One region of the Paenibacillus sp. FSL P4-0184 genome, then DNA from elsewhere that is predicted to be linked to it. Evidence: riboswitches for the same ligand, from Rfam matches in the RefSeq annotation. Region 1 holds a riboswitch; each other region holds the start of a gene.
The links. A riboswitch is a leader RNA that binds a small molecule or an ion and turns the genes downstream of it on or off. The one in region 1 is predicted to bind cyclic di-AMP.

Region 1 (7,339 bases):
GGAATTGCTGCAGCATGGTTGAGATGGACTTTGCTAATTGCCGAGAATCATCTTTAACTACTGCCTGTCCGGATGCGAACAGCGCGTTATCACTTATCGTAATCATAAGTTGGGATTGATTGAGCTTAGTGCTGAGTAGATCGGTAAGGCCGTTCTTGCTGATATATTGATCAAACTGCTTCTTAAGCTTCTCTAAATCCTCTTGTTCCTTTTGCCGCAGCTTAGCCATTTCTGTTTGTTCATTTTTCTTGGTTACTGATTTATCCATTTGATCATTTTTTCCTAAATCCTCTTGACTCTTAGATGGCATTGCCGCCCGCTCTTCAAGAACACCTGTACCGCCATTAAGAGCGGAACTGAAGGCTTGACTCATCTCTTCGAATTTTTTGGCATCCGTTGCACTCATAGAATACATTACGATGAACAAGGCTACCAGAAGGGTCATAAGATCAGAATAAGGCAGTAGCCAAGATTCATCGGCGTGTTCTTCATGCTCTTCGTGTCGTCTAGTCTTTTTGCTCACCCGATCCACTCTCCTTCTCATCATTTAACTTAGCTCGTTCCGAAGGTGTCAGGAAGACAGCAAGCTTCTGATTGATGGCAATAGTGGATACACCGGATTGTATGGACAAAAGACCTTCGACCATCATCATTCGAACTTCAATTTCACGTTTGGAAAGTCGTTTTAGCTTATTGGCAATAGGATGCCATAATACGTAACCTGTAAAGATACCGAGTAGTGTTGCGATGAAGGCAGCCCCGATTGCTGCAGCCAATTTGTTCATATCACTCATATCAGCCAGAGCGGCGATAAGTCCGATAACGGCCCCGAGTACGCCAAGTGTAGGAGCATACATACCTGCTTGTGAGAAAATGAGTGCGCCTGCTTTATGTCTATCCTCTGTGGCGTGGATGTCCTCCATGAGAACATCGCGGACAAAATCCTGATCATTTCCATCAATAATCATCCGCATGCCATTTCTGAGGAAGTTATCTTCTATTTCATCGACTTTCGACTCAAGAGCCAGCAGACCTTCACGCCGTGTAATAGAAGCCCACTCCATGAACATAGTAATTAATTCGGATTTACTGATTAATTTCTTTTTGACAAAAATCATTTTAAACAGACTTGGAATCTTCTTGACCTCCGAGAACGGAAAGGCCATAAAGATGGAAGCTGCCGTACCCACTAAGATAATAACGTAAGCAGCAGGTGTGGCTAAAGCGTGAAGAGGAGCGTGCTTGAGGATCATACCCCAAATAACTGCAACTAGACCAAAAATTAAACCAAGTATTGTTGAAATTTCCATTATGCACCTCGTCCATGAGATTATAAGATGTGTTCCGACAAAGCCGCGTATATCATCCTTGAAACAGCGGCAAGGCACTCTGTTCGAAACCGAATAACGTATATTCTTATTTATCGACATCATTCCGTTTTTTGTGAAGTCATTTTTTCGGCTATAATGGATAAGGTAAGTAATTATTCATCTGTGGAGAAAACGGAGTGATACATGTGGGTGTAAAGCATGGTAGAGATTACGGTGAAATCCTAACGGATTTGACTGAGGCTGTCGGAAGAATTTCCGATGGGTACTTATTTTTTGAAATGGATCCGGAAGAGTGGCAAGAATTGCCGCAGGAATCCAAGATGGAGGTATGGGAGGCACTGGCTGAGGATCTTTTCTTCGCGCTGGGTAATGAACCTATGATTGAGGTGGGGAGCGGCGTTATCATTTACGATAAGGACACGCACCGCATTAATATTTTAGTCGGAGAAGAGGATTTAGCCTCTGTTGTTTTGATTTAAGAAGAGGGGGCGCGGGGCGTAATTTGCCCGTAGTTAGTAGCCCGTGTTAAAATTGGTGTAGCCGAGTTATAATCGCTGGGATTCTTGAATACATTTAATCGAAAATATTGCCTTTATCCTGGCACATCCCTTGGACCTCAGAAGCTAAGGGATGTTTTGTTTAACGAATAAGACGAGTAAAGGGACCTGCGGATTTTACTGCAATTTTTAGTAAGGGAGGAAACGAATTGTTATTTACCGAAGAAGAACTGCGTGAGCAGATCAGCAAGCTGGAAGGTTGGAAGCTGGAAGAGAATACCATGGTGCGAAAATATATGTTCAGTCAATATATGAAGGGTATTGCTTTCGTTGATGAAGTAGCCACCATTTCAGAAGCCTTTGATCACCATCCACATATTACGATTGATTATAAGACAGTGACTTTACGACTGAAATCAAATGAGGAAGACGGTATTACAGCTCTAGATATTCGAGAGGCACATGAATTTAATGAAGCCTTTGAGAAAAATCGTTAGTGTCACCTAAACTCATAAATAAACGCCCGTGCGCAGATAGTGAACTATCTTCTGGCACGGGCGTTTTTAGTTGCTTAGGTAGTAGTTACTGTTACTTTTTCTCTGAGAGCCAGAGGGCGACGTTTGCAATCTCCTCAGGGGCTAGCTTTTCTTTAAAGGAAGGCATTTGACCTCGTCCTTTAGTGACGATACTGTAGATTTCTTCAGCATCATGCTGACCGCCTTCATTTTGAAGACTGGGTCCAACTCCACCTTGAAGCTGATCGCCGTGACAGGTGATACAGCTGGCTTTCACGGTTGCTTCGGCCTTTGCCGCATCCAATTGGACTTCCGGCATCGTCGGCTTATTCTGTTCAGCTACCTCTTCTTTACCTGGAAGTGTAAACATAAGTACTACCGCAAAGGCACAGGCGGCAAAAAACAAACCGCTCATGATCCATTTCTGCATCCCAGTTCGTCCCTTCTATGTAAGCTGCTCCCTACATTATAGCTCAAGGTGAAGCGTTATCATAGGGTTTGTGACAAAAAAATGAACGATAAAGCCATCAAATCATTGAAAAATATTGAATTTAATATTATTTATCATAGACCATGCAATAAAAAGGTTTGTTTCCTGTGGGGGTTAGGCGCTCATACGTATCGGTAATCGTAAATCCACACTTTTGGTAAGTTCGGATCGCCCGCTGGTTCCAGGTCAATACCTCTAGATCAATCTCACGCCCAGGATAACGAAGCAGGGCTGCTTGCACGATTGCATCCATGAATATTTTTCCTAGACCTTGACCGCATAGATCAGGGCGCATACCAATCCCCAAGCGAACAACACCTTCCATTGGAAACAACTGCGCGAATCCACACAAAATCCCTTGCCCATTTAATATGGAGACATATTGCTCATTCCGTAGCTGAGGGTCACCGAACTCGATTCCAAGAGCCTGCATTTGCTCCCACGGCATCCAGCCGTAAATATTATAAGGGGCAGTGTAATCCCAGTTGCAAATCTCTTCCGCGTGACTGGTCTCCATAGGCGCTACATGAAAAGTAACAGAGGGATTTATCATAAGGTCAAGGACCTCCTTTCACGGGGGAACTTTAAATGTCTTATATTTCTAGCTTAAAATACTTATGGTCCTTATAAGGACATCGAAGGCGTTTATGCTTGTAACTAATTATATACAAAAAGAGGCATGGTCGACTCAGAAATTTATGAGGATTATTGTTTTACAAATTCTGAGAGGGGTAAATACTAAATAAGACAAAAAACAAGCTCTTCTCCAAGAATCAACATCTTGGAAAAGAGCCTATGTACGATTTACTTATTGAACATCATCATTATCTTCTGTCTCAGAAGCAACAGAATGATAAGCATCCGTGCTCATAATTCGTTTAGCACCGATGTAGCGTTTCACGTAGTAGCTATCACTCAGGGAGCTAATCGTTACACCGCGTGAGGAAGATGCGTGTGCAAACTTGCCTTCACCGACATAAATACCAACATGGGAGACACCCTTACCACTTGTATTGAAGAATACAAGATCTCCAGATCTTAAATCATCTTGGGAGATAGCAGTACCCATTTGATACTGGGAACCTGATTGGTGTGGTAGGTTTATACCAATTTTATCAAATACATACATTGTAAATCCGGAGCAATCAAATCCATTTGTGGAGATGCCGCCGGATACGTACTTAGTTCCGATGGTCTTGTCGATCACTTTATCCATTTTGGAATCCGCGAAAGCGCTTCCTGCTCCGATGGTGAAAATAATGGAAAAGCTAAGTACTGCTGCTGCTAGCTTCTTCTTCAAAAGTTTATACCCCTTCCGGATGCCTACGAGGTTAGCTTAAGGGTTCGGTTGAAGGTCCCCTATGACCCCTCTAAAAATGGAGGTCAATTCACCCAAAGTTGGTTCCCCCGTTTTCCTAATAGTTAGGAAACTCGGCTGATACTGTTGATTAGGAATAGCTTGTAATCAATACATGACAAAACCTTTGTAAATAACAACTTAATGATTACAAAAATGTTACTAAAATCTTACTGCAGTTATTGTAACAAACAGAGTGCCGCTTGGCAATCGTTTTTAACATAATCATGCAGAAAAATTCGTTTTTTTAAAGACAAAATGCATATGTAAGCGATAATATTAAACTAATTTTTATATTTATTGAAATTTTTATCAAATAAAAGTGTTTAAAGTCCGTTCTAGAGGTGTAAAGAATATAATAAGACAAAAGAAAACCTGGATTCGATTAAGTCAATAATCAAACCCAGGTCTATATAATGTAATTGTGAGGTTATAGTTGTGGGGAAGTATTAATCGTAGGCTATAGCTTGATATGAGGAAGTACTCATTACTCTTTTAGCACCAACGTAGCGATTGGCCCAGTAGGACTGGCTAAGTGAAGTGATGGTCACGCCATATGAAGATGATGATTGTGCGAATTTTCCGTTTCCAACATAAATGCCGACATGGGATACGCCGTTGCCCAATGTGTTAAAGAAAACTAGGTCACCTGAACGTAATTTACTTTTGGCTACAGGAGTTCCGACATTATATTGAGCTTTTGAAGTACGGGGCAAAGAAAGACCCACCTTCTTGAATACATACGTAGTAAATCCAGAACAGTCAAACCCGGCAGTGCTAGTGCCTCCGGTTTTATAGGCAACTCCAATTGTCTTTGAAATAACACTGTCCATCTTAGAATCTGCAAAGGCACTTCCTCCACCAATAGAGAACGCCATCACAAGTCCTAGCGCCGCAGCGACGCATGCTTTTCTTAAATTCTTCAAAAAAATTGTACCCCTTCCAATGCCTGTGAGGTTAGCTTAAGGATTCGGTAGAAGGTTCCCCTATGATCACTGCAAAGCGAGATCAATTCACCCAAAATATGGTTCCCCCACTTCCCGGTGCAAGGAATTCGGCGTTTTATGCACCAGATAGTGACTTATCGACATGACTACGACAAATACATGAAGTTATGTAGAAATCGTTTCAAATGATTACAAACTTGTTACCAATGGAACAGGACTTATTGTAACAAAGTCTTTACGATTTTGCAAATCCTCATAAATTGTCTATAACGCGAAAGAGTCCCAGCTCCTGATTCAGGAACCGGGACTCTTATATTATGTTCTGTAATGTTTCAAATTATTGTGGAAATGCTTTACTTTGCCATAGATGATATTGAGCTGAAATTCCCCACATTTTGAAGAGTGTTGAGGGCAGTGATGAAAGTTGACGAATAAGAAGTGCTGGTAGGCCAGGACAGAAGATACCCGTTAGTCCGCACACTAGCAAAAGGATCAGGCCTGCTGCACCAAGTATGATTGAAATTCCTATTGCCGGAATCAGCGACTTCAAGCAAATGAATAAGGAGGAGAACATCCCCGTGCCGCTGGTATAACCAAACTGCATATATAGAAGGAACAGGCGCACGATAAAGATGTATATAAGCCATGCCAATACGTATGGAACTAGATGAAGTAACAAAGAGTAGTTCAGAAAGGAGGACAAGAATAGCCCGTACATTTTTGGAGCAAGCCAGTATAACGGAAGTAGAGCCAGCACCCATTCGATTAGACTGAAGATAAACACTGGAAATCCATAAAGCTTCATACCGGGAAAAAAGAACAGGCCACGCTCTCCTTTTCGCTCCTGATGGAGTTCATGCAGTAATCCTGCCCTTATGAAGGGGGAGAGTAGCAGTCGTAAGACAACAAGCCCTAGGAACATCCATAACCAAGTACGTATCGCAGGATCTGTGTTCAAGCTGAACTGCCCTTCGACATAATAGAGTAGTCTGCCCATTCCGCTGCCTCCAGCGTCTTTATCTGGATAACGTAGTAGAATTGGAACGATAGCAGATCGGATGAAGCCGTACATAAAGTAGCCCCAGAGCAGTCGGTAGATGAAGAGCAGAATCAGAATATAAAATTGCTCCTTCATGCTTTGCCAGCCGCGGGTTATCGATGTTCTCACAATCATTCACCTCACCAGACAAGAGTTCCGAGCACGGTTTCAACTAGTTTAGTTACACTTAATGTCCAGCGGGAGAGCGTTTTGGGCTCTATTTCCGCCAGTCTGAAGTTATTAAGATGTTTGTTTTCTAACAGAATGGTATGCTCAGGATCAACCTCAGCAGAGAGAAGAAGCTTATCGCTTAACAATTGGAATGTAGTCTCTGCTCCTTCACCGCTCCAGACCCGCTCTGTAGCAGAGCCATCGGCGAATGTGAATTTAATGGGAACGTCAACGTAATGGCTCCCTTTGTTTGTAATCTTTACTATGGATTCATAGCTCTGAGCATCGCTGTTGCCATTCTTTTTAATCGTAATCGTATCTATTGAGAAATCAGGAGCACCACCACCATAAATATAATCTTCGAAATAAGGCTGCCATGATTTTTTGGTTACCTTCTCAATGACTTTTTGAAAATCAGACGTAGTGGGGTGCTGGAAACGGAATTTACGTGCGTAAGTGGACATGATGCTGTTCATTGCCTTAGTCCCTACTTGGCGTTCAATATCCTTAAGTACTAGCTTTCCGCGAATATACACATTCCGGCTATAGGATTCTGCCCCGGCATATTTCCATGTCTCTAAATTTAGCGGCTCTGATTTGGTCACCAAGCTGGACTGAAGAGGGAGATTCGTTTTGATGCCATATTCTTGCTCCATGAGTCTGTCTTCAGCATAAGAAGTGAAGCTTTCATCTAGCCAAGCCTCTTCGAATTCATTGCTGGCTACCATGCCGTAAAAGTATTGATGGCCAATTTCATGAACGACGGTTCTTTCAAGTGAGGTGTCAGGAGAAGAGTCTGTGGCTCCAAACGCTGTAATGAGTGTTGGATACTCCATTCCTCCAGCCCCATTCCCCTCCTTAGGCGGAACGATAATAGACAGAGTCGAGTAGGGATAAGGACCATACCATTTGCTGAAGTAGGTCAGAGCTGCCTTAGCGGCCTGAAGGTATCGTTCCTTTAAGTCTTTGTGTAATGGATCGAGATACACCTT
Region 2 (7,339 bases), 1.2 Mb from region 1:
CCGCAAAATTCGTCATCATGTGCTCAATGAAGAAAGCTCCAAGCGGGATAACGCCTAGCAAGGAATGAATCTTTCTGGAATAAAATCCTTTCATACAAAGTAACCCCTTTCCGATTAAAACAGCGTTTTCATTATTGTGTATTCACCGCCGGAACTACATTTGACACAGGATAACGTAGAATATGTCATGACAAAACGTCTATATTTACCGCTATCCTTGGTTTCCCGGACTTTGTTTTCTTTTTCACAAAATGTGAATATCTTGTGTCACTTTTCATGTTACTCCTTTTTCCCTTATAAGGGAATTGCAATCTAATTATTAAACGTTATACAATAAACGCATAAGAATAGATTTTATATGATAATAATTCTCATTTAGAGAAACAACATTTTCCGACAAATCTTTTATTTCCTTATGGAGCAAGAAGTATTGTCTTCATGGCTATGAATTTCGTCACTACTGTTTATAGATTGCACTACGAGAGGAACATAAATATGTTTGACGATTTAGATGTTTTTGCAGCGGTTGTGGAGCACTCCAGCTTGAATCGGGCCTCCCGCCAGCTCAATCTGTCCCAACCTGCCCTATCTCGTAAAATCTCCAAGCTGGAAGAACGGCTGGGTGTCGCGCTATTTAATCGTTATGGCAAGCGTCTGGAGTTAACCGAGGTTGGGCGTCTTACTTATTCCTACGCACTTGAACAACGGCAGCAGCGCTCTAAATTTCTGGAGGCTTTGTCAAAATACAAAGAAGGCGAGCCTAAGCTCGTCACCTTAGGGGCGTCACTTACCTCACTGCAGACCACTCTGCCTCCACTAGTTAACGCATATATGGAGAAATACCCAACTGCGGAGCTGAAGCTAATCACAGGCCGAACACATGAAATTGTCTCCTCTGTCAGTGAAGGAAAGTCAGATATAGGTCTGATCGCTTCCTCTATTCAAGAACCTGGACTGCGCTGTATTTCTCTGTTTGAGGATCAGCTTCGACTGGTTGTTTCTGAGCATCATCCTCTGAATCAATCTACCAAGCTAACCATGGATGATCTGTCCCGACTGCCTATGATCCTGTTCTCCAAAGGCACCTGGTACCGACGTCTAACAGATGATCTGTTCCAGCGCTGTGGAATTGATCCAGACGTTCGGATGGAGATTGACTCCTTCGAAGCCATCGTGCGGCTGCTGCCGACAGTCAATGTGGCAGCGTTACTGCCCAAGTCTTATCTGCGTCCGCAGCTGTTAAACGGCGGTGGGCTGGTCTCTCTGCATATTAAAGAGCTGGAGCAGACTCAGCGAACTACCTGTCTGATTTACCGTGACGATGGGAGCCTGAGCACAGCGGCCCGCAGCCTCGTGCAGGTCACAGAAGAGATGTTTCTGACGGAACGAGAGAAATAGTACATACCTCTGAGTGCAACCTTAATTAAAAAAAGCCCCCCGTCCCATGTAAAGGACGGAGGGCTTATCTATTTAATCTTGGTTTACAACTTCATCCTCAAATCGATCAATACTTTCATTAGAACCAATGAGTACCATAACGTCGCCCTCACTCAAATGATCATGTGCCGTTGGAGCCACTATAATTCCACTTTCCCGGTTCAGGGCAACAATACTGCAGCCATATTTCGCTCTTGTATTTAAATCTGACAAGCTTTTCCCGTTCATGCAAGACGGAACGGTTAGCTCGACAATTTTATAATCCTTGGACAGTTCAATATAATCCAGCAAATTGGGTGTCACGAGCTGATGTGCCACACGAATGCCCATATCCCGCTCCGGAAAAATAACCCGGTCCACGCCCAGCCTGGACAACGCACGACCATGAAGGATCGAGATCGCCTTGGCTACCACTTGCTTGACTCCAATCTCTTTTAACAAAATCGCCGCCAGAATACTTCGTTCCATATTGTCGCCAATCGCTACAATCCCACAGTCAAAGTTCCGTACGCCGAGCGAGCGCATAATTCCTTCATCTGTAGCATCAGCCACTACCGCATGCGTCAGATGATCGCTCATTTCCTCCACACGCTCCTCATGGTGATCAATGCCGAGCACCTCGTAGCCCATTTCCATCAGCTCAAGTGCAAGGCTTGAGCCAAAGCGGCCTAAACCGATTACTACAAATTGCTGTGCTTTCATTTCGGATTAACTCCTATCCAATAATTATTTTACCTTCTGGGTGCTTATACAATGGTTTACCCTGTTTAGGTCCAAGCGCATACACTAATGTTAATGGACCTAGCCGACCTGCAAACATGGTCAGACAGATCAGAATCTTGCCGAAGACAGACAGTTCAGGTGTCAGCCCCATGGTTAGTCCCACTGTGGCAAAAGCTGAGGTCGTCTCAAATAATATCGCTAAGAAATTACTATCCTCTGTTGTGGACAGTAACATCGACACCGTGAGGACCAATAGCAAAGCGAGTAATGTTAGCGTCAACGCTTTATAGATACGCTCTTGCGCCAATCGATAACGGAACAGTACAACATCTTCACGTCCGCGCAGCATCGCGATTACTGCACCAATCATAATCGTAAAGGTTGTAGTCTTGACCCCGCCACCTGTTGATCCAGGAGATGCACCAATAAACATAAGAATAACCATAAAGAACTGTGAGGCTTGCCGCAATCCGGCAATATCCACCGTGTTGGCGCCAGCGGTTCGGGGCGATACGGACTGAAAGAATGCCGATAATATTTTGCCGCCGAAATTTAAATTCCCCAGTGTGCGCTGATTCGTAAATTCAAATATAAAAATAACCAAAGCGCCGATAAGAATAAGCCCTGCAGTGGTGGAGAGTACAACTTTGCTATGCAAAGATAATTTACGTTTGACACGAAACTCCACCAGATCCGACATGACAATAAAACCAATACCGCCAGAGACAATCAGAAACATCACCACGATGTTCACTAGCGGGTCATATACATAATCGGTTAAACTCCGGAAATCCCCGAAAATATCAAATCCAGCATTATTAAACATAGACACCGCATGAAATATTCCAAAATAAATGGCCTTTCCAAGTGGCATATCAAACGCCCAGCGTATGGACAGAAGCACCGCTGCACAGCCTTCGATGACCAAGGAATAAATAAGTACTCTCCGGATCAGTCGAACAATCCCCTCCATAGAGCCTTGGTTCATTGCTTCCTGAAGGATCAGTCTGTCCCGCAAGGAAATTTTGCGTTTCATCATCATGGCAAATAAGGTCGCCATTGTCATAAACCCTAAGCCGCCCACCTGGATAAGCACCATAATTACGGTTTTCCCAAAAATGGTGAATGTCGTCCCGGTGTCCAGCACCACAAGTCCTGTCACACAGGTGGCCGATGTTGCAGTAAACAACGCATCAATAAAACTAACATCATTCCCGCTGGTACTCGAAATGGGAAGCATTAGCAGCAAGGCTCCAATCAGAATGATCGATGCAAAACCAAGCACCATAATCTGAGGCGGAGAGAGCTTCAGGAACTTTGATTCAGAAACCCTGCGAAACTGTGAAGCCACTACGCTCACCCTCTTATCAAAATTTAAAGAATTCCAACAAAAAAAGCACTGGAAAACCAATGCTACCCTTGGTTCCTGCAGTAAATTAGCCTACGAGGTTAGCTGACGGATTCGGACTGTGCAGGCTGCCCTATTCGTTCCTAGAACGAAATTCACCCCTGATGAATAAAGACAACGCCTATGGCGTATAATCATCTTTTCATTACTTCTTATGGTTCCCCCGTTTTCACCTGAAATTCGGCTATATACAATTGCATACAAATTATATATGTTATTTCGATAAATCACAAAGACACTATTAATGGTGATTCATATGAAAAATGCGGTTTGGAGAGGATGTACCACTAGGAGTGCCTTTTCTCATCACTTTTCCGTGTTTTCCCTGCAATTGCATCGATTTTCATGAAAAATGAAGAAATAATCACCTTAAATTCATGGTATATATTCAGTTACCTATTCTATAATATCTCTATTACCCATAAAAAGAATATACGATGATTTTTGTAACTATCATGGCACTAATACTATAATGGAACATAACATTGTCAGTTTACAAGGAGGCGTTACATGAATCCCGTTGGCCAGCCCTTACAGCAACGTGCCCTCTCCAAGAGGCTCATCATCTCGGGCATTATCGGTCTTATTCTATTTATTATGTTTCAGATTGCTCCCTCGGTGCTAAATAGCCCTGCCGGGGAAGATACTACTGTCATCAGTAAGGCGGAAGCCAGCGACAAAGCCATATCATTCGCAGAACAAAAGCTGAACTACACCAAAGCACCAACCGATCAGTGGAATGTACTGTACGATACGGACTCTTCCTTTTATGGTTATATGTCCCGCGAGAAGCTTTTGGAGGACTATACAAAAAAGAAATTGGATCAACGATATCCTTTTGACATCTTTCGTGTAACACTTAGTCCTTCAGAGGAACAAGAGCCACTGATCTCCGTTGACCTCAATATGTACACTGGCGCAGTTGTCGCCTTCAAACAAAGTGCAGAAGGATCAGGTACCGGATTACCAAACAATGTATCCACCAGTGCAAAAGAAGAGGACAAGGGTACTACCTTATCACTTGCACAAAAAGAAAATCTTGCCCGTCCCTGGCTTCAGGAATGGGATGTAAATCCCGCCAAGCTGCAAATTGAATCGAATACGGGAAATTACGGGCTCGTGTATACAGATCGTTCCGTTCAGATCGGCGAATCCTTACTACACTATTATTTCGATTTCACTGGCGAACAGGTATCCAGCTTTAAAGCAGGATTCACCGCTCCATCCTGGCATACCTCCTATGTAAAGGACCAGACCTCTCTCGCGGAAAAGTTTACTTTATTCGGCTACGGTTTGCCTACTTTAGCTTTAGGAATTCTGGCACTCATCTACAGCATACTTAGAAGAGAACATACCTCCTTTAAGCGTGGAATATTCCTAAGCTCAGCTTATTTTGTAATCATGATGATCAGCACCTATAATATGCTCCCTGAATCCTCAAGCGAAGGACTCGAGGCTCAGATAACTTCCATCATTATGTTCATCATTTATGCCTTATATAGCCTCCTAATGTCCTCCCTGCTCTATTTTTCTTTAGTTGGAGGGGACGGCCTATGGAAAAAAGAAGAGGGGATGAACCCATGGCCTCGTGCTAAAGAGCCTGGCTATGGAAAATATGTTTTGGATAGTATCCGCGCTGGATACGTCTGGGCATTCGTGCTGCTAGGGGTGCAGACTCTTATGTTCATCGTATTATCATTTACCTTGCAGAACTGGTCCACTACTGACGCTACTCAATCTCCTTACAACATGAGATATGCTTGGCTGCTGCCCATCGTTGCATGGCTCGCTGGTTTATCCGAGGAAGCTATTTATCGTTTTTTCGGAATTCCTATGTTGAAAAAAGTATTCCGTAGCACGTTCATTGCTTGCCTGATCACCACGCTGGTTTGGGCGTTTGGCCATACGCTGTATCCGATCTATCCCATCAGTTCCCGTCCTATTGAGCTGACGGTGATCGGTTTGCTTTTTAGCTATATTTTCCTTCGTTACGGCTTTATTGCCGTCATGTTCAGTCACGTCGTGTTTGACAGCATTCTGATGGGCGCTACGCTGATCTTTATGAAGGAAAGCGTGAATGTAGGGGCTGGTATCTTCGCGATTATCATGCCGTTCATAGTTGCCTACATCGTCTATCGGTTTAATCCACCGCAAAAATCAGAACCTAAGCCGGTTGAACCTACATCTGTAATTTAAAGAAGTAATGGGTGGATAACCTATAATAAAAAAAGGTGTCACAGCAGAAAACTGCTGTGACACCTTTTTTATATTTACGTATACATCATTCCAGTATTTCGAATGCCTATGTCGCTGGCTCTTCATCCTTGAGCGCCTCAAGAATTTGACTAGCCAGCTTTTCGCCAATAGAAAGTGATTTAAAATCCTCTATGGAGGCCTCTTTAATTTTCTTTAGCGATCCGAAATGCTTAAGCAGCGCCTTGCGCCGCTTCTCGCCTATACCTGGTATGGAGTCCAGTTTAGAAGTAACCATGGACTTCCCACGTTGTTCACGGTGGAAGGTGATGGCGAATCTATGCACCTCATCCTGAATCCGTTGCAACAGATAAAATTCCTGACTATCCCGAGCCAAAGCGACAGGTTCTGGCGGATCTCCAACCAAAAGCTGAGCCGTCTTATGCTTATCATCCTTGACGAGACCACAGACCGGAATGAATAACCCCAGCTCGTTCTCCAGAATATCAATAGCTGAGGATATCTGCCCTTTACCACCATCGACTACGATAAGATCTGGTATCGGCAGGTTTTCTTTCAGCACCCGTTCATACCGCCGCCGGATGACCTCGCGCATCGTTCCATAATCATCCGCACCCACCACCGTACGAACCTTATATTTACGATACTCTTTTCGTGCAGGCTTGCCATCAATGAAGACAACCATCGCAGAAACCGGATTAGTCCCTTGAATATTCGAGTTATCGAACGCCTCGATCCGGCTTAAGCGTTCGAGCCCCAAGCTCTCGCCTAAGCTCATTGCAGCACCAGAGGTACGTACTTCATCTCGTTCAATAAGCCGGAACTTCTCGTCGATTGCGACTGTAGCATTTTGGCAGGCCATACCGACCATCTGCTTCTTGAGGCCACGCTGTGGCACTAGCACTTTGGTGCCGAGCCACTCCTGTAGAATAGAGGCGCCACCTGCAGCATCAACGACACCTGCTGCTGATGCTTCCGCAGCGGCCATTTCACGGGCCTCAACTTCTTCAGGCGATTCGGGGGTATCTTCCCCCTTTTGTAGATCTTCTTCGGCTGGAGCAGCAATGACAATCGCCGGTTTAGCTTCTTTATCAACCACTGCTTCCTCGTCAAGCACATCCGGCAGAAGAATCTCCTGCGGCAGAGCAGGATTATCACTGTAATACTGCGTCACATAAGACATAAAGTCACTGTAGGCTTCCCCATAGAACGGAAAGACAGAGGAGTGGCGCTGAATCATCTTCCCTTGTCTCATGTACAGAATCTGTACACACATCCATCCCTTGTCTACCGCATAACCAAATACGTCACGATCCTTAGTATCTGTGGTGTTAATCTTTTGTTTCTCCATCAATGCATCAATATGGATAATCTGATCCCGCAGTTCCTTCGCCCGTTCAAAATATAATTCCTCAGCAGCTTCCTGCATCTTCTGCTGTAGATCCTTCTTAACCGCATCATGACCTCCGCTCAGAAAAGCAGCGATATCTTGCGTAATCTGCTCATACTCGGATTTCTGCACTTCCTTCTCACACGGCGCCAAGCATTGGCCCATGT
Region 3 (7,339 bases), 490 kb from region 1:
CTTCCATGCTACCTTGTGAAGATTCGATTCCTAGTGCATTGATCGCCGGATTACCTTTTGATTCAGCATAGAAGTTTAGGCTTAATAGCAGAACAAACAAGGTCATCATTGCGGTAAAAATTACCCAGCCCTGACGTTTGTTCTTGGCAAACAATCCGTACATATAAGGGAGCGAAGCTGGCAGCATCCACATAGAGAGAATCTCCAGAACGTTCGTAAGTGGATTAGGGTTCTCAAAAGGATGGGATGAATTGGCCCCGAAGAAGCCGCCACCATTCGTGCCCAGATGTTTGATCGATTCCAAAGAAGCTACTGGACCGATAGCAATTTGTTGTGTTTGGCCCTCTAGTGTAGTGACTTCAAGTGATGGCTTGAGCGTTTGTGGCACATGCAGTCCTACCAGCACCAATGAAACTAACAAAGCTAGCGGAATGAACACACGAATATGCGCTTTGACGAAATCCTCGAAGAAGTTCCCGACTGATTTCCGTCCCGTGATTCCTCTGACAAAGGCAACCGCAACAGAAAATCCGCTCGCTGCAGATGTGAACATCATCATCGTGATGACAGCCATTTGTGAAAAATACGAAAGCCCCGTCTCCCCGCTATAATGCTGCAGGTTCGTATTGGTCATAAAGCTGATCACTGTATTGAATGAAAGCGTCTGTTCCATATCCGTAATTCCATTCGGGTTTAACGGCAATCCCCGCTGCAATCTAAGAACAATGTAACTGAAAGTAACCAATACGATATTTGTTAACACAAAGCTGAGCGCATACTTCTTCCAAGACATTCCGTCCCGTTTTTTCAGGCCGATCAGCTTATAAATTCCTTTTTCCATGCCTCCAAACCATCGATCCGTACGGTTCGGTTCATTAGAAAATACATAATATAAATACGTGCCCATCGGCTTAACCAGCAAGATAAGAATTACGATTACAGCAACTATTTGCAAAATGCCCATGAATGCCCCTCCTTAAAATTTCTCCGGATGAATCAATGCGTAAACCAGATATACAAACAACAGTAGGGTAACAGCGATTACTAGAATCACAACTTATCCCTCCCTGTATCCTCAACTACACCTGCGCACCAGCGCATAAATCCATAAAACAACCCGTAAATTACAGCTAACGAAGCTACCATATACAGATCCATCATATCTCCCGCACTCCTTCTTTTATCCTTGATGAGGTGATTTATCGATTAGAAAATCAGCATCACCACTATGAGAATAGATTACATAACTTGCACCAAGTCTTTTATAGACCAATCTAGGATTTATTGAGCTTGTGATTACAAAAATCGGCTGTGTCGTCCAGGTGCGGCACATCTGAATGTAGCGGCAGCATAACGTAAAGCTGCTCTCGAACAGATATACCCGTCCTACCGGGAACGGCGGGCGAAACCAAGTATTCTGATGGCGGGTATCAACTAGAACGACTTGTTCAATCCCCATCTCTTCGAGTAGGGCCTTCTCAGGCAAGTTGTTGGTCAATCCGGCCATCTTAATGCCTCTGAATTTTAGAAGCTTAATAAAATGTTCGCCTGCCTTCGTTGGCGCACATACCAGTACATATTCATTCTGATCTGTCATCTCTTATTCTCCTCAAATGCTTTACTTGTAAGATCAGAGCTTGATCACCATGATCTTGAAAGAAAAGCTACCGCTAATGATGAATATAACGACCTCTTCGTGAGGTTTTCCATAAATGCTTTGCTTAAAAAAGCACAGCAAAAAGCCACAAAGGATTCTCCTCTGTGGCTCGCTAGCGGTCACATTGCACTCATCCTCTCTCCATACGCTTACGAGGTTAGCTGTCGGATTCGGGCGGTGAGAGTCGCCCTACCTGTATAGATGCGAGCTCACTCGCACCTTCTACAGGATTCACCCCATAACCGGCTTCCGACTCTCACATCGTCTGCCGATTGTTGGTTCCCCCGCTTTCCTTATCGGAAATTAAGCGGATCAAATATTCGATTGTTGTTGAAACAGGAGTAATCATACCCTTATGCAGGAAGAATTGTAAAACCTGATTGATGCCAAAATAATGCAAATTAAAAACTATTTTCGTATTGGATAGCGCTTACTTGATATCCAATCTCTCTATATCTCTTGTTTACTCGAGTTTTAATCCATTAGCGAAAAACGGGCATACCATGTGATTTTATTCACCACAAATGTAGAAATCTCAAAAAATCGCCTTTATAGGTAAGAAAACAAGAAGTCGAGATTAAGCGAGGAAGAAGCCCGATAACTCGCAATAAATACCTATTTGGTTCCCTTTTCCGTCGTAGTAGGCAGGATTTGGTTTAAATCGCGCTCAAAAGAACACTTTCTGTTTTTACAGAAACACCTTGAAAAGAGTATGATTCGGGTTGAATCTATTTCACAAAATACATTCAACGCTGAGTTCCTGTATTTGCAGGGAACGGGGGAACCATCAGGCCACATGGCCTACTTGGGGTGAATCCGAAGGAGACTGTTCAAGTCTCACATAGGTAGGGCGACTCTCACCGTCCGAATCCGACAGCTAACCTCGTAAGCGTAAAGAGAGAGACCCTTGATCCGCCACGCTTTGGCACAGGTGTGTGTATACCTGTATTCCAAAACCGCAGCAGAGGTCCTCCTCTTGCTGCGGTTTTTGCGTTACCTGATTCTATAAGGTGATAGCATGCTGGACGGGGTGAAAGGAATGAAACACTATTATTGGGGAACTCAGCAAGGGCTACTTGAGCCGATAAGTCTAAATTATGTTTGCTTTGGAGCGTTGTGGTTCGAAGAGGATCATCACAGAACTATTGTCGGCTATGCTTTTGGTCAGAAGCAGATTGAATCACTTCGCCATTTCAGCAGCCCATCTACCTGTGAATACTGTATGGACCGAACAATTATATACGAAATATATAAAAGTATCCGAGAAAAGCAACAGCTGCAGGATTGGTCAGCACACCAACGTTTTCCGTGGCTCACCGCTTTTAAGGAACCGTGGAAAGATGTTGCAGCCGGTTGGTACGTAATGAGATCCCGCAACACCTTTCCCTTACATTTATCCGTTATACGCAAACAGAAATTCAGACTATGGCTAGAGCATGCCGCAGTCTGTGAGAATGAAGCTGAAATGCTCGCCTGTATAGAGAAGGCTAATGACATTCACCATGTAGATCTTAAGCTTTTGGAAACCTAAGGAGGAGAAAACTGTCATGGACCAGCGAAGACTATCTCGCATAGAAGTATTCGTCTTTGATTCACCTGAGCCTATTCATTATGGAATGGAGGCTGATCAAGGCAGCCGTTATGGCATCCTGAAACTTACCTGTAAAGGAGGTAGCAGCTGGGGAGCATGTCTTATCTCTGCCAATACCAAAACCTTCGATCTTATTAAATGGAGTTCTTTTCTCAGAATGATATACCATTGCCGGCTAGAGGAAGCGATAGATAAAGTACGTACCCATGGTTCAGAGTGGGATCAGACTCAGTTTGAGCTAGTGCAAGGTGCTTTACAGGATTTAAAAGCCAAGCTGCAGGGTAAATCCTTGGCAGGGCACATTGAGCAAGGTCGTCTGTATAGAGCTGTCGCTGGTGGGAGAGATTCCAAAGGAGGGCGGCTATATTATAAACCATCCAGTGTTGCGCTTCAAAAACATAGTTATCCAGAACCTGATACCGCCGAGCTTATCAACAAATCCATTTCTTACTTTTCTATATTATAGGTTCATCCCATAAACAATTCTGAAAGGATCGTGTTTATCATGCCTGACCCCTTACCTGCCGAATCCCCCCGTAGAACTATATTTGCAGAGTGTGTTCAAAAGTGTACGAATGATATCTATATGCTCAGTTACATGTTGTTACAACAATCAGCAGAAGCTGAGAAGGTTACTATCCGTACCTTTAAAGAGCTTCATAAAATATTCCGTCAAAAAAGCTTCGACAGCCAGCTATTCTCTATCGAAGCTTACCGCTCTTGTATCCGACAATGCGCCGATTATTACGCACGCCGGTCTCTCCTGTCTGCCAAGGCATTGCCTTGGGAGGAACAACTCGTAAAAGTGATGTGGTATGGCCTAAAGCTATCTTTACCTCAAATAAGCATCATTCTGCAAAAGAGTGTTCCTGTACTAAAAGCGCAGCTTAGGCGTGTGCGGGAGCAACTGACTGCTCAAGTGGATTTGCTGCATAGTGGTAATCTATCCGTTGTCTAATCCCTCAAAAGGAAACGACATTTGAGTGTACGGAGGATATATTGGACTCAGGAGCCCTGGAGTCCGCAACTATCTTCCAAATAACTTTTACGATATATACACAAAAAAGAAAAAGCCACGGCATCTGCCGCGGCTTCCTTTCCCTACTATTACGCTTTGCTCTTACGCGCCTTACCGTACATCCACAATCCCGCAATCATCCCCACCATGGCAATCCCAGTCAATACACCCTGAGTGAAATCCATTAAAGTGGACCCATTGGTCGAGAGCATTCTACTAACCGTAGCCAGAGAGACCGAACTCATTAAAAGCATCATATTGTATTGTTCACTTTTAGTCATGATTACCACTCCTTAAAAGTTTATATGAAGCCACTTAGATCTTGTAAGCCTTCATCGCTTTTCTGATCTCTTTAATACTTGGACGTTTGCCGTACATCAATACGCCTGTGCGATAGATCTTGGCAGCCAACCAGCCAAAGATGAACGTGGTAACAAGCAGGATGGCTAATGATACAATAACTTGCCAGATCGCTACTTCACCAACACCAATTCGGAGCAGCATGGTCAATGGAGAGGTGAAAGGCACATAACTCGCTACCTTAACCAGCAGAGTATCCGCATTAGAGATACTGAACAGTGGAACATAGAAGGCTACGAAGCCTAACATCATAATCGGCATAACCGCTTGGCCAAGATCCTCTGTACGGCTGACAATCGAACCTACAGCTGCATACATCAAGGCATAGAGGAAATAACCTAGTACATAAAGAACAATTCCATAAAGCAACAAGTTAATATTAAGCTGGCCTAAATCCAGGTCTAAATCTTTCAAAATCGTTGCATTATGCGGAAGCTTAAGATTGACAACTACCGCTGCGATAATGACGCCAATTTGTAATAATCCTACTAAGAAGACACCGATAACTTTACCGAACATTTGCGCTAAAGGTGAGGCACTTGTAATCAGAATCTCCATGATCCGTGAGCTCTTCTCTGAAGTAATCTCAGCTGCAATCATATTACCGGTCATCATGATAGACATGAAGAACAGCATAAGCATGGCGTATACAATGACGTAATTAATAGGTGGAGCGGATTCCTGCGACGCATCCTTATCTCCCGCAGTCCCATCAGGATTGAGCTGCTGAGTAGCTATCTGTACCGGTGTTGACATAGCAGCAATCTGCTCCTGCGTCAGCTTGTCGCCAACGATGAACTGGGTGTTGGCCTGCTGAAGGGCATTTTGGAGATAGATTTGCACATCGCCCTTCAATTCACCATTTTCACTATGATAAGTAACGGGTGGAAGTCCTTCGCCAGTAGGTTCTGCAAAAGAAACGTACCCCTCTACGGTCCCTTCATCTAAAGCTTTCTTTAGCTCCGCATCGTCGGCAGAAGTATATTGCACAACTTTTGCCTGCGGCATTCCTTCAGGTGAAGTATATGCCTTCAACAACTCTGCAGCCTGATTTCCCTCTTCCGCGATCACAGCAATTTGAGTCTCTGCGCTTGTTGCAGAATCTCCCTTAAACTGATCGATGATGTACGGAAGATTCATCCCAATGCTGAGCAGCAACACTAGAATTAATGTAGTAATCATGAATGATTTCGTTCTTACTTTATTTTTAAAGGTAAAGCCAATAATTGTCCCCATCTTATTCATGAGATTCACCCACCGCTCTGATAAAGATTTGATTTAATGTTGGTTCCTTAATTTCAAAATGCTCCACTTCACCCTGCGCCATCGCCTGCTGTAGGATACGTTGTGCTGCGCCGATCTCACTGATTGACAACAGATAACCTCGCTCCTGTCGCTGTACTGCTGTTACACCTGCAATTGATTCTAGACCGGTCACTTCGTTATCCGTACGCAACAATACTTGTTCACGAGGATACCCACTCTTAATCGTACGAATATCGCCCTGCACGACAGTATTGGAACGATCCAAAATCGTAATATTACGGCAAAGCTCTTCAACATGCTCCATCCGGTGAGTAGAGAATAAGATACTCGTTCCTTGATCACGTAATTCTTTTACCGTATCTTTCAGTAGTTCCACGTTAACAGGGTCCAAGCCACTGAAGGCTTCATCAAGGATGAGAATTTGCGGCTTATGAACGACTGCGGCGATAAAGCCCATTTTCTGCTGATTCCCTTTGGAGAGCTCTTCAATCTTCTTATTGTAATAATCCGGAACCTCAAACCGATCGAGCCAGTAGCGAAGGCTCTTATCTGCATCACTAGCCGACATCCCGCGCAGACGTGCCAAGTAGACGATTTGATCGCTTACCTTTACCTTTGGATATAATCCTCTTTCTTCGGGTAGATAGCCCATGGTTTGCTGAAGTTCGCTGTTATACGGCTTTCCATTATACAAAATATTCCCGCCATCAGGGTAAATTAGGCCAAGCACCATGCGCATGGTGGTTGTTTTCCCTGCACCATTTGCCCCCAGTAATCCGTAAATTTCCCCCTTGCCTACCGTTAGGTTAATTCCGTTTACAGCGGTTTTTTCTCCATATTGCTTCATTACACTTTCCAGCTTTAAGGCTTCCATTTCTCTAGTCCCCTCTCTTGTGATCAATCAGGATCGGACGGTGTCCCTGTGTCCATAAACCCAATATTTCGTCCAATTCTAAACTGCGACTCTTGATAACCTTTACGCCCAAGTCCTGAATGCGTTTCTCGTTCTTAGAAAATTGTTCTATGATAAAAGAAGCTACACCCGGTGTATCCATGATAAAGTTTATACCTCCCGGTAATTCCGCTGATAACTCAGCAAGCTCCTCTTCACCTGCAACCTGTACCCATACCTCGGTCCAAGTACCGAATAAACTGTCTTTCTCGGCCATACCCAGCAGTTCACCTCTATGCATAAGCACGATATAATCTGCCAACCGCCGTACCTCTTCCACAATGTGTGTGGAGATGATGATCGTAGCGTTGTTCTCATCCATATATTTAAGAAGCGTCTCGATCATAATCTTCCAGGCAAAGGGATCAAGACCTGATGAAGGTTCATCCAGTAGCAGCAGACTTGGGCGTGACGCAAGTGCTGCGGCAATTTCGAATTTCCGACGCTCACCCTTAGACATCTTAGAAAGCCTCATATGATATGGAACCTCAAAGC
Region 4 (7,339 bases), 1.1 Mb from region 1:
AGGCATGTCCAAGCAACCCGAATCCGGTAACATCTGTACAAGCATGTACATCATAGGGCTCCATGATTTCAGCCGCTTTTTTATTCAATGTAGACATTACTGTCGTAAGGCGTGTAGTTTCTTCTGGGGATAGCTGATCCTTTTTAATAGAAGTCGTTAAGATGCCCACACCGATAGGTTTAGTCAAAATCAGCTTGTCTCCTACCTGCGCACCTGCATTCGTTCTTACTTTGTCCGGATGCACAAGGCCCGTAACGGCCAATCCAAATTTAGGCTCTTTATCGTCGATGGAATGTCCGCCCACAAGCGTTGCTCCTGCTTCCTGCACTTTATCTGCTGCACCGCGCAAAATGTCACCGAGAATGCTTTTGTCCAAAACAGAAATAGGGAAGGCCACAATATTAAGCACTGTAAGCGGCTTGCCGCCCATAGCATAAATATCACTTAACGCATTAGCTGCTGCAATTTGCCCAAAGGAATAAGGGTCGTCCACGATCGGCGTGAAAAAATCAACAGTTTGCACTAACGCTAGATCATCACTTAATCGATATACCCCAGCGTCATCACTGGTATCCAGACCTACAAGTAGATCCGGATTAGGAACGGTTGGTGGTAGACTGCGAATAACCTGCATGAGATCGGCGGGACCGATTTTGCAGCCGCAGCCCCCTTTTGAAGATAATGAGGTCAATTTTATGGTTTCGGCTTGAGACATCATGACTCAGCTCCTTTAGATAGTTAATCTCGAATATCTTTAATCTTACATCAGTAGACAGCATTGTACAAAATACAGACATACAGAAGAACGCCCCGTAGCCAGTACATACTCCCCGGCTATGGGACGCCCCTCATTTCTCACTTACCACTAAGATCAACTAATCTGCTGAGTTTCCTGCTGTTTCTCCAAAAACCGCTGAAGTATAGCATTAAATTTCTCCGGCTGACACAGATTACTAGGATCTAATGCGTTAGGGATGATCACTAACTGAGCATGTGGCAGCTGAGACACCATATCCTTCATACAATTAACTCCAAATTCACTAAAGTCACCTACAATACATAAGGCGGGACGCTTAAAAGACTTTAAGCATCTAGTGTAATCCACATGGCTCGTAGCCAGCCTTTGCCGATACAATTCCCGTGGACGTTTATCGAGAAGTCCTCTTCTAATCTCGTTATAAGCCAGATTCCAGCGTTCCCGGTACATCATACGAATCGAAGGCAGTACAAGCTCACTTGGAGCGTAATACATTAACCAACTACAATAAGCAGCCATAAGCTGGATTTTACCGATTATCGTTGACGCCTGACTTCTACAAAAGCTATCCGCGACAACAATCGCTTTTACTCGCTCTGGATATTGTTTCGCAATATGTTGAACGACGAGCCCCCCATAGGCACTCCCGACAAAAACAGCCTCACGAATACCCAAATCATTCAATAGCATAATTATATCTAGACATTGGGTTTCAATAATCTCATTTGGGGCCTGCAGTAGTTCACCTGATTTGCCATTCCCCCGTAAATCACACAGAATCACTTTATATTTATCAGAAAAATACTCCAATTGTGGCTTGAACATACTATGTGTTAATCCATGTCCATGGATAAACACAACCGGAGTCCCTGTTCCATTGATTTCGTAATAGAGCGAAGTTCCATTCAGTTTAGCAATAGGCAAAGTTAACACCTCTTTCATAGATAGGTTCTACAACTATATCTGCTTTTTAACGCAGCAAAAAACCACAGAGGGATTCTCTGTGGCTATTCATCATCAAATACGCCATTCATCCTCTCTCCATACGCTTACGAGGTTAGCTGTCGGATTCGGGCAGTGAGAGTTGCCCTACCTGCATGGATGCATTTATGCACCTGGAACAGGATTCACCCCATAACTAGTACCGATTGTTACACTGGTTCCCAGTTGTTGGTTCCCCCGCTTTCCTTAACGGAAATTAAGCGGACTTCTTATGTAATTGTCAGTTATGTGATGAATCATACTCCGTGTAAGGTTTCTTGTAAAGTTGAGCCGTGGGCAAAATAATGTTGAAAGCCATGCTTTTCATTTCATATTAAGCATACACTTCGTTTTCTCTTTCTTTTGCTCTTGTTTACTCAATATATCTAAAAAAAGCCGAGCGGCCATCAGAGATCAATCCCTGAACCACTCGGCTTCGTTATACAATCATATGGCTACAACAGATCGGCGTTTTTCAATGCATGCTCCCAGCTCGGAAAAAAGAACAGCGCACTTCTCATAAGATCAGGATCGCTTTGCTTCACTTGTTTTTTGCTGATCGAGCTTCCATCGGTTTGAAGCTTTTTGATACGACTTAACACTTCATCAGCCTCCAAAGGAATTTCCATTGAAACACTCCTTTCTCAGTGACCTAGTTTCCAATCATTTTCTCCATAATATGCAAATTTATTCTTCATTTCGGTTTATACGAAATTAAACCAGCTGATAGACCGGTTGTTCAGCAATAAAATAAGTAGGAATCATTGGGTATTTCTGTGCCAGAACTTCAGCTAAATATTTCATTCCTGGAGCTTCACTTTCCGCATGACCTAACATAATCAGCGCTTTTAATCTGCCTTGGTGGACAGCATCCCTCACATATTCTGGAGTTTCCCATTCGGGGCCCTCGCCAGCAATAATTAAATCAAGATTGTGCTGATTAAAAAGAGGAATAGCCATCGTCCCACCTCCTCTGTAACCTACTAATATCCCCACATGTCTGCATATCTGGGATAGGTCTCCGGCAGCACGTACATAGGAGATGCCTAGCTTTCTTTTTATATACAGAGCCGCTTCACTTACCGTCATAGCTGGAATCGATAGGATTGTAGCAGTGGATTGCTGCTCAACCACATAGGCTGACCATTCAAGCTCTCGTAGCAAGCCCACCATGATCCCATCCGGTTGATGCCGATGCCAATAATCATGATAACGAAAAATAGCCAGTTCAGAACGCTCAATCAAACTCCGTTTCGCGCGAGACACAGGGTCATCCTTTAACCACTTGCTCGTCTCATGATGACTGTAAAACACACCTTCATGTGTGATCAACAAATTGGCGTTCATAGCAATCGTTCGTTCCACAACATATTGCGTAGCGCAAAATGCCGTAACCATCCCTGTAATCACCATTTCTGGATTCCCCGGCTTAAGAGTATCCACAGTCCCATCTATCTGTTCCATAGCTCCTATTAAATCTTCCAGAATCGTTCTAATTGTCACGCTCACTTTAATCCGCCCTTTGAGATCTACTCTACTAATCTATCAACGTATAAATAACCCGCCCTTAATCGATATAAGGACGGGTTCACAGTTCATTATTTGAGCAGCTTGTCCACTCTATGATTTCGTGGCAGAGGTGATAATTCGATGGAAAGCTGGCTTAGGCTTATGCCCTTCATCGAATAGGAACGGCCAGTTCTTCCGCCCACGAACAGGGAAATCATCCAGCCAGGTATAGTCATCCGCTGCTCCCCAGAACGTGACCGAACTAATCACGTCCCGGTATTCTCTCAGCAGTGCGAACATCGCTTCATATCGATCTGCTTGAAGCTCGAGCAGATCAGCAGGTACTGCCTTTAAGTCCATTCGTCTATCATCGAAACGGAACATGGATACATCCAGCTCTGTCAGTTGGAGCTGAAGTCCTAAGGATGCATATTTTTCGATCGCTGTACGAATATCATCCAGACTAGAATCGTATAAATTCCAGTGTGCCTGCAATCCGACGCCATGGATCGGCACGCCTTGTTCCAATAGCGACTTCACCAGTTTATAGATTTTGTCACGCTTTAATGGATGGGATTCGTTATAGTCATTGTAGAACAACAAAGCCTTTGGATCGGCTTCATGCGCGAATTCAAACGCTTTGGCGATAAAGTCTGGGCCCACAATGTCGAGCCACTTCGACTGGCGAAGAAGTTCTTCTCCCTCATCAGCGATTACCTCGTTTACAACATCCCAAGCATAAATTTCTTCCTTATAACGTCCTACAACGGTCTGAATATGTGATTTAACTCGTGCAAGCAGAATCTCTTTGCTTACAGGTCCTCCGCCCTTATCCTCAAACAGCCAGTCCGTTGTCTGGTTGTGCCAAATCAAGGTATGTCCGCGCATCGCCATATGATGTTCCCTGGCGAAGGCAACCAGCTGGTCTGCTGCCCTAAAGTTATAAGTGTCCTCAAGTGGATGCAGACTTTCAAATTTCATCTCGTTCTCAGCGGTAATACTGTTGAAATGATAAGCAAGCAAATGCTTCTGTGATTGGATAGTTAATGGGTTGACGGCTGCGCCAATCTTGAAATCCTCTGCGAACACTGTCTTTAGTGCAGGCTCTGTAAAATCACTAGCTTGTCTCAACAATTTCCCTCCTAACAAACGCTATTCATTATGACCGATAATCGAACCAATCAAAGTGGGCAGGTACCTCAGCTACTTTACCATGACCTGTCGCGTATAAACCGATAAGAACACCTGTAAATCCATTTCCTTTTACGGCCTGTGGGGATAATGGGTATGCTGCCGCTGTAGATAGCTTATTCCATTCCTGCCCATCCAAGGAGAACAATAAGGTGTATTCGGTAAGCTCCGCCTGTATTTTCAGATAAATTCGCTCAGCTGTAGTTGGTACTTCTGCTTCTACACGGGTTATTCCATCAATAGTTAATTGTGCTGCAATGACTCTGTGGCCATCTTTTTGCACCAAGCCAATCTCATAATGTGCATCCTCGTCCAATCTGGCACAAAGCCCTGCCTCTTCACCGTCCACGGTAGGGTTAAAATCCAGTAATGTACTCCATTCTGCTGAAGTATGCTGCTGTCTTCTTCCTATAAAGGCCACCTGACCCACTTCATTAAGGTCTTTCGATTGCCCTCGAAGAGCTAGAAAACCCGGACGTTGGTTTAGTGACCAGCTTTCCTCTGCCGGATTCCGCAGAAAGACTAATCCCAACGGCAATTCATGGTCATCAAAGTCATACCTTCCGCTTAGCGCAGGCTTTGGTGATTGACCCGGTACACGCGGAACCTTCATATCCAGTCCTACGATATCTTCGTTATTATCAATCATCGGCCATCCGTCTTCATTCCACGTTACAGGGGCAAGGAACGTCTCTCTTCCTAGCACTGTATATTTAGAACCTACTAGTCGTACTCCAAGGAATACGGCCCACCAATCACCGTTTCGATCTTCAATCAAATCGGCATGTCCTAAATACTGAATAGGACTGTCGGTACCTCTGTGCGTTAATATCGGATGAGGCAATCGCTCAAATGGCCCATACGGCGAGGAACTTCGACCAATGATCTCACGATGTTCCTTCGCCGTACCGCCTGAAGCAGACATGATATAGTACATTCCGTTAATTTTGTACAAATGTGGTCCTTCCGTCCAAGGTCCACCATCACCAGTCCAGATGACAACTGGTTCTGTTAAAGCTGCGCCCGTAGCAATATCAATCTCATATTGAATGGCGTGGGAGTCATACTCTGCCCCCTGCTGGGTAGTTACATATACCTTTCCGTCCTCATCAAACATTAGAGAAGGGTCAATGCCTCCGTAAGGAATAATGATTGGATCTGACCACGGACCCGCTGGGTCCGTAGCCGTAACATAGAAATTCCCCTTCCCGTGTATTTCGGTCGTTATCATATAGAAGGTTCCGTCATAATAACGAATAGTTGGTGCAAATATACCTCCAGAGCTTTTGCTCTTACGTGTATCTAGCTGACTTTCACGATTGAGCACATGACCAATTTGTGTCCAATGAATTAAGTCCTGGCTGTGAAAGATAGGTACCCCAGGGAAATATTCAAAGGAGCTGCAAACCAAATAGAAGTCGTCTCCAGCCCGTGTAATACTAGGATCTGGATAAAAGCCTGGAAGTATTGGATTTGTGTATGTGATTGGAGATTGGGTCATAATTTAACAAACAACCTTCCTATTCCTTAATAGTGATTGTAAGCTGCTTATTCCTTCACGCTTCCTACGTTCATTCCAACTACAAAGTACTTTTGCATGAATGGATAGACTAGCAGAATCGGAACCGAAGCAACGATAGTAACGGCTGCACGAATGGACTTTGGAGTTACCAATGACCCCGCTGACTCCGCAGTTACCCCTGCCCCGTTAGCTACACTTGCGCTACTGTTCGCATTCATACTAGATTGTATTAGCTTCATTAATTCATACTGCAATGTGCTGAGGTGCTGGCGGGAAGAGGTGTAGATAAAAGCATCAAACCATGCGTTCCATGCACCTACTGCGACAAAAAGGGCAATGGTAGCAAGAACAGGTTTACATAAAGGGAAGACTACTTTCATGAAAATCTTGAAATCCCCGGCACCGTCGATTCTCGCGGATTCCATAAGACTTTCATGTATGCTACCAATATAAGTACGAATAACGATCATATTAAATGCACTTATCATAGTCGGTATTACATATACCCAAAACGAGTTTAGCAGATGAAGCTCCTTAATAAGGAAATAGTTTGGTATCAGACCCGCATTAAAATACATGGTAAGGACGAAAATAATGGTAATCGGTTTGCGGAAAACATATTCTTTCCGGCTTAAAGTATAAGCAAGCATTGTGGTTAGAAATAGATTCAGGATCGTAGATATCACTGTTCGTGCAACCGAAATCCAAAAAGCAGGAATAATGGTACCTGAGGCAAAAACGGCTTTGTAGTTCTGTATAGTCCACTCCCTAGGCAATAGATAAATGCCGCCACGGATCGTATCGTTCCCCGCATTCAATGAAACTGCTATAGTATTTAGAAATGGATATAAGGTAACTATAACTATACATACCATAAATACAGCATTAAAGGTACCGAACAATACTGGTTCAAGACCTATATTTCTCATGCGTCTTCCACCATTACTTTTTGGAGATTTATGAGGTAATAATTGAGTTTTCTCCATGATTATAACAGCCTCTCTTCCCCTAGCCGCTTCGAGGTCCAGTTAGCTAATAGCAGCAACGTTACACTTACGACTGTTTTAAATATACCACCCGCAGTGGCTAAGGAATAATTCCCTTGCCCAATCCCGTATTTCAATACAAATATATCTATCGTATCCGACCAGTCTGCAGTAAGACCGTTCCCTAACAAGAACGGAACCTCAAATCCGACATCCAGTACATGTCCTATGGACATGATCATCAGGATTACAATGGTTGGTTTAATTCCAGGTAATGTTACATTGAACATTTTTCTGTACCGGTTTGCCCCATCGATCTCAGCAGCCTCATATAAAGCTGGATCTATAGAAGCAATAGCAGCCAAGTAGATGATTGTACCCCATCCCACCTCT

Region 2: another riboswitch for cyclic di-AMP. It lies ahead of MKY52_RS14030 (TrkH family potassium uptake protein); the one in region 1 lies ahead of MKY52_RS08615 (C40 family peptidase).
Region 3: another riboswitch for cyclic di-AMP. It lies ahead of MKY52_RS06490 (hypothetical protein); the one in region 1 lies ahead of MKY52_RS08615 (C40 family peptidase).
Region 4: another riboswitch for cyclic di-AMP. It lies ahead of MKY52_RS13600 (alpha/beta fold hydrolase); the one in region 1 lies ahead of MKY52_RS08615 (C40 family peptidase).

Annotation. Positions count from the first base shown of each region.
Region 1 is NZ_JBBORN010000001.1:2,011,024-2,018,362, reverse strand. It holds gene motB (flagellar motor protein MotB) at 1-523, opposite strand, end outside; gene motA (flagellar motor stator protein MotA) at 507-1,310, opposite strand; gene MKY52_RS08640 (hypothetical protein) at 1,517-1,810, shown strand; gene MKY52_RS08635 (4a-hydroxytetrahydrobiopterin dehydratase) at 2,038-2,325, shown strand; gene MKY52_RS08630 (c-type cytochrome) at 2,417-2,773, opposite strand; gene MKY52_RS08625 (GNAT family N-acetyltransferase) at 2,901-3,386, opposite strand; gene MKY52_RS08620 (C40 family peptidase) at 3,642-4,133, opposite strand; cyclic di-AMP (ydaO/yuaA leader) riboswitch at 4,139-4,280, opposite strand; gene MKY52_RS08615 (C40 family peptidase) at 4,640-5,068, opposite strand; cyclic di-AMP (ydaO/yuaA leader) riboswitch at 5,122-5,260, opposite strand; gene MKY52_RS08610 (hypothetical protein) at 5,475-6,305, opposite strand; gene MKY52_RS08605 (M1 family metallopeptidase) at 6,317-7,339, opposite strand, start outside.
Region 2 is NZ_JBBORN010000001.1:3,200,368-3,207,706, reverse strand. It holds gene MKY52_RS14045 (succinate dehydrogenase cytochrome b558 subunit) at 1-94, opposite strand, end outside; gene MKY52_RS14040 (LysR family transcriptional regulator) at 496-1,398, shown strand; gene MKY52_RS14035 (potassium channel family protein) at 1,471-2,139, opposite strand; gene MKY52_RS14030 (TrkH family potassium uptake protein) at 2,153-3,448, opposite strand; cyclic di-AMP (ydaO/yuaA leader) riboswitch at 3,583-3,764, opposite strand; gene MKY52_RS14025 (CPBP family intramembrane glutamic endopeptidase) at 4,079-5,764, shown strand; gene uvrC (excinuclease ABC subunit UvrC) at 5,871-7,339, opposite strand, start outside.
Region 3 is NZ_JBBORN010000001.1:1,523,200-1,530,538, forward strand. It holds gene kdpA (potassium-transporting ATPase subunit KdpA) at 1-964, opposite strand, end outside; gene kdpF (K(+)-transporting ATPase subunit F) at 977-1,054, opposite strand; gene MKY52_RS06485 (hypothetical protein) at 1,181-1,597, opposite strand; cyclic di-AMP (ydaO/yuaA leader) riboswitch at 1,788-1,977, opposite strand; cyclic di-AMP (ydaO/yuaA leader) riboswitch at 2,398-2,563, shown strand; gene MKY52_RS06490 (hypothetical protein) at 2,697-3,188, shown strand; gene MKY52_RS06495 (hypothetical protein) at 3,205-3,714, shown strand; gene MKY52_RS06500 (hypothetical protein) at 3,754-4,206, shown strand; gene MKY52_RS06505 (hypothetical protein) at 4,356-4,547, opposite strand; gene MKY52_RS06510 (ABC transporter permease) at 4,582-5,871, opposite strand; gene MKY52_RS06515 (ABC transporter ATP-binding protein) at 5,864-6,766, opposite strand; gene MKY52_RS06520 (ATP-binding cassette domain-containing protein) at 6,771-7,339, opposite strand, start outside.
Region 4 is NZ_JBBORN010000001.1:3,093,236-3,100,574, reverse strand. It holds gene selD (selenide, water dikinase SelD) at 1-715, opposite strand, end outside; gene MKY52_RS13600 (alpha/beta fold hydrolase) at 872-1,681, opposite strand; cyclic di-AMP (ydaO/yuaA leader) riboswitch at 1,788-1,972, opposite strand; gene MKY52_RS13595 (hypothetical protein) at 2,194-2,367, opposite strand; gene MKY52_RS13590 (Nif3-like dinuclear metal center hexameric protein) at 2,453-3,247, opposite strand; gene MKY52_RS13585 (endo-1,4-beta-xylanase) at 3,359-4,378, opposite strand; gene MKY52_RS13580 (glycoside hydrolase family 43 protein) at 4,407-5,939, opposite strand; gene MKY52_RS13575 (carbohydrate ABC transporter permease) at 5,987-6,889, opposite strand; gene MKY52_RS13570 (ABC transporter permease) at 6,949-7,339, opposite strand, start outside.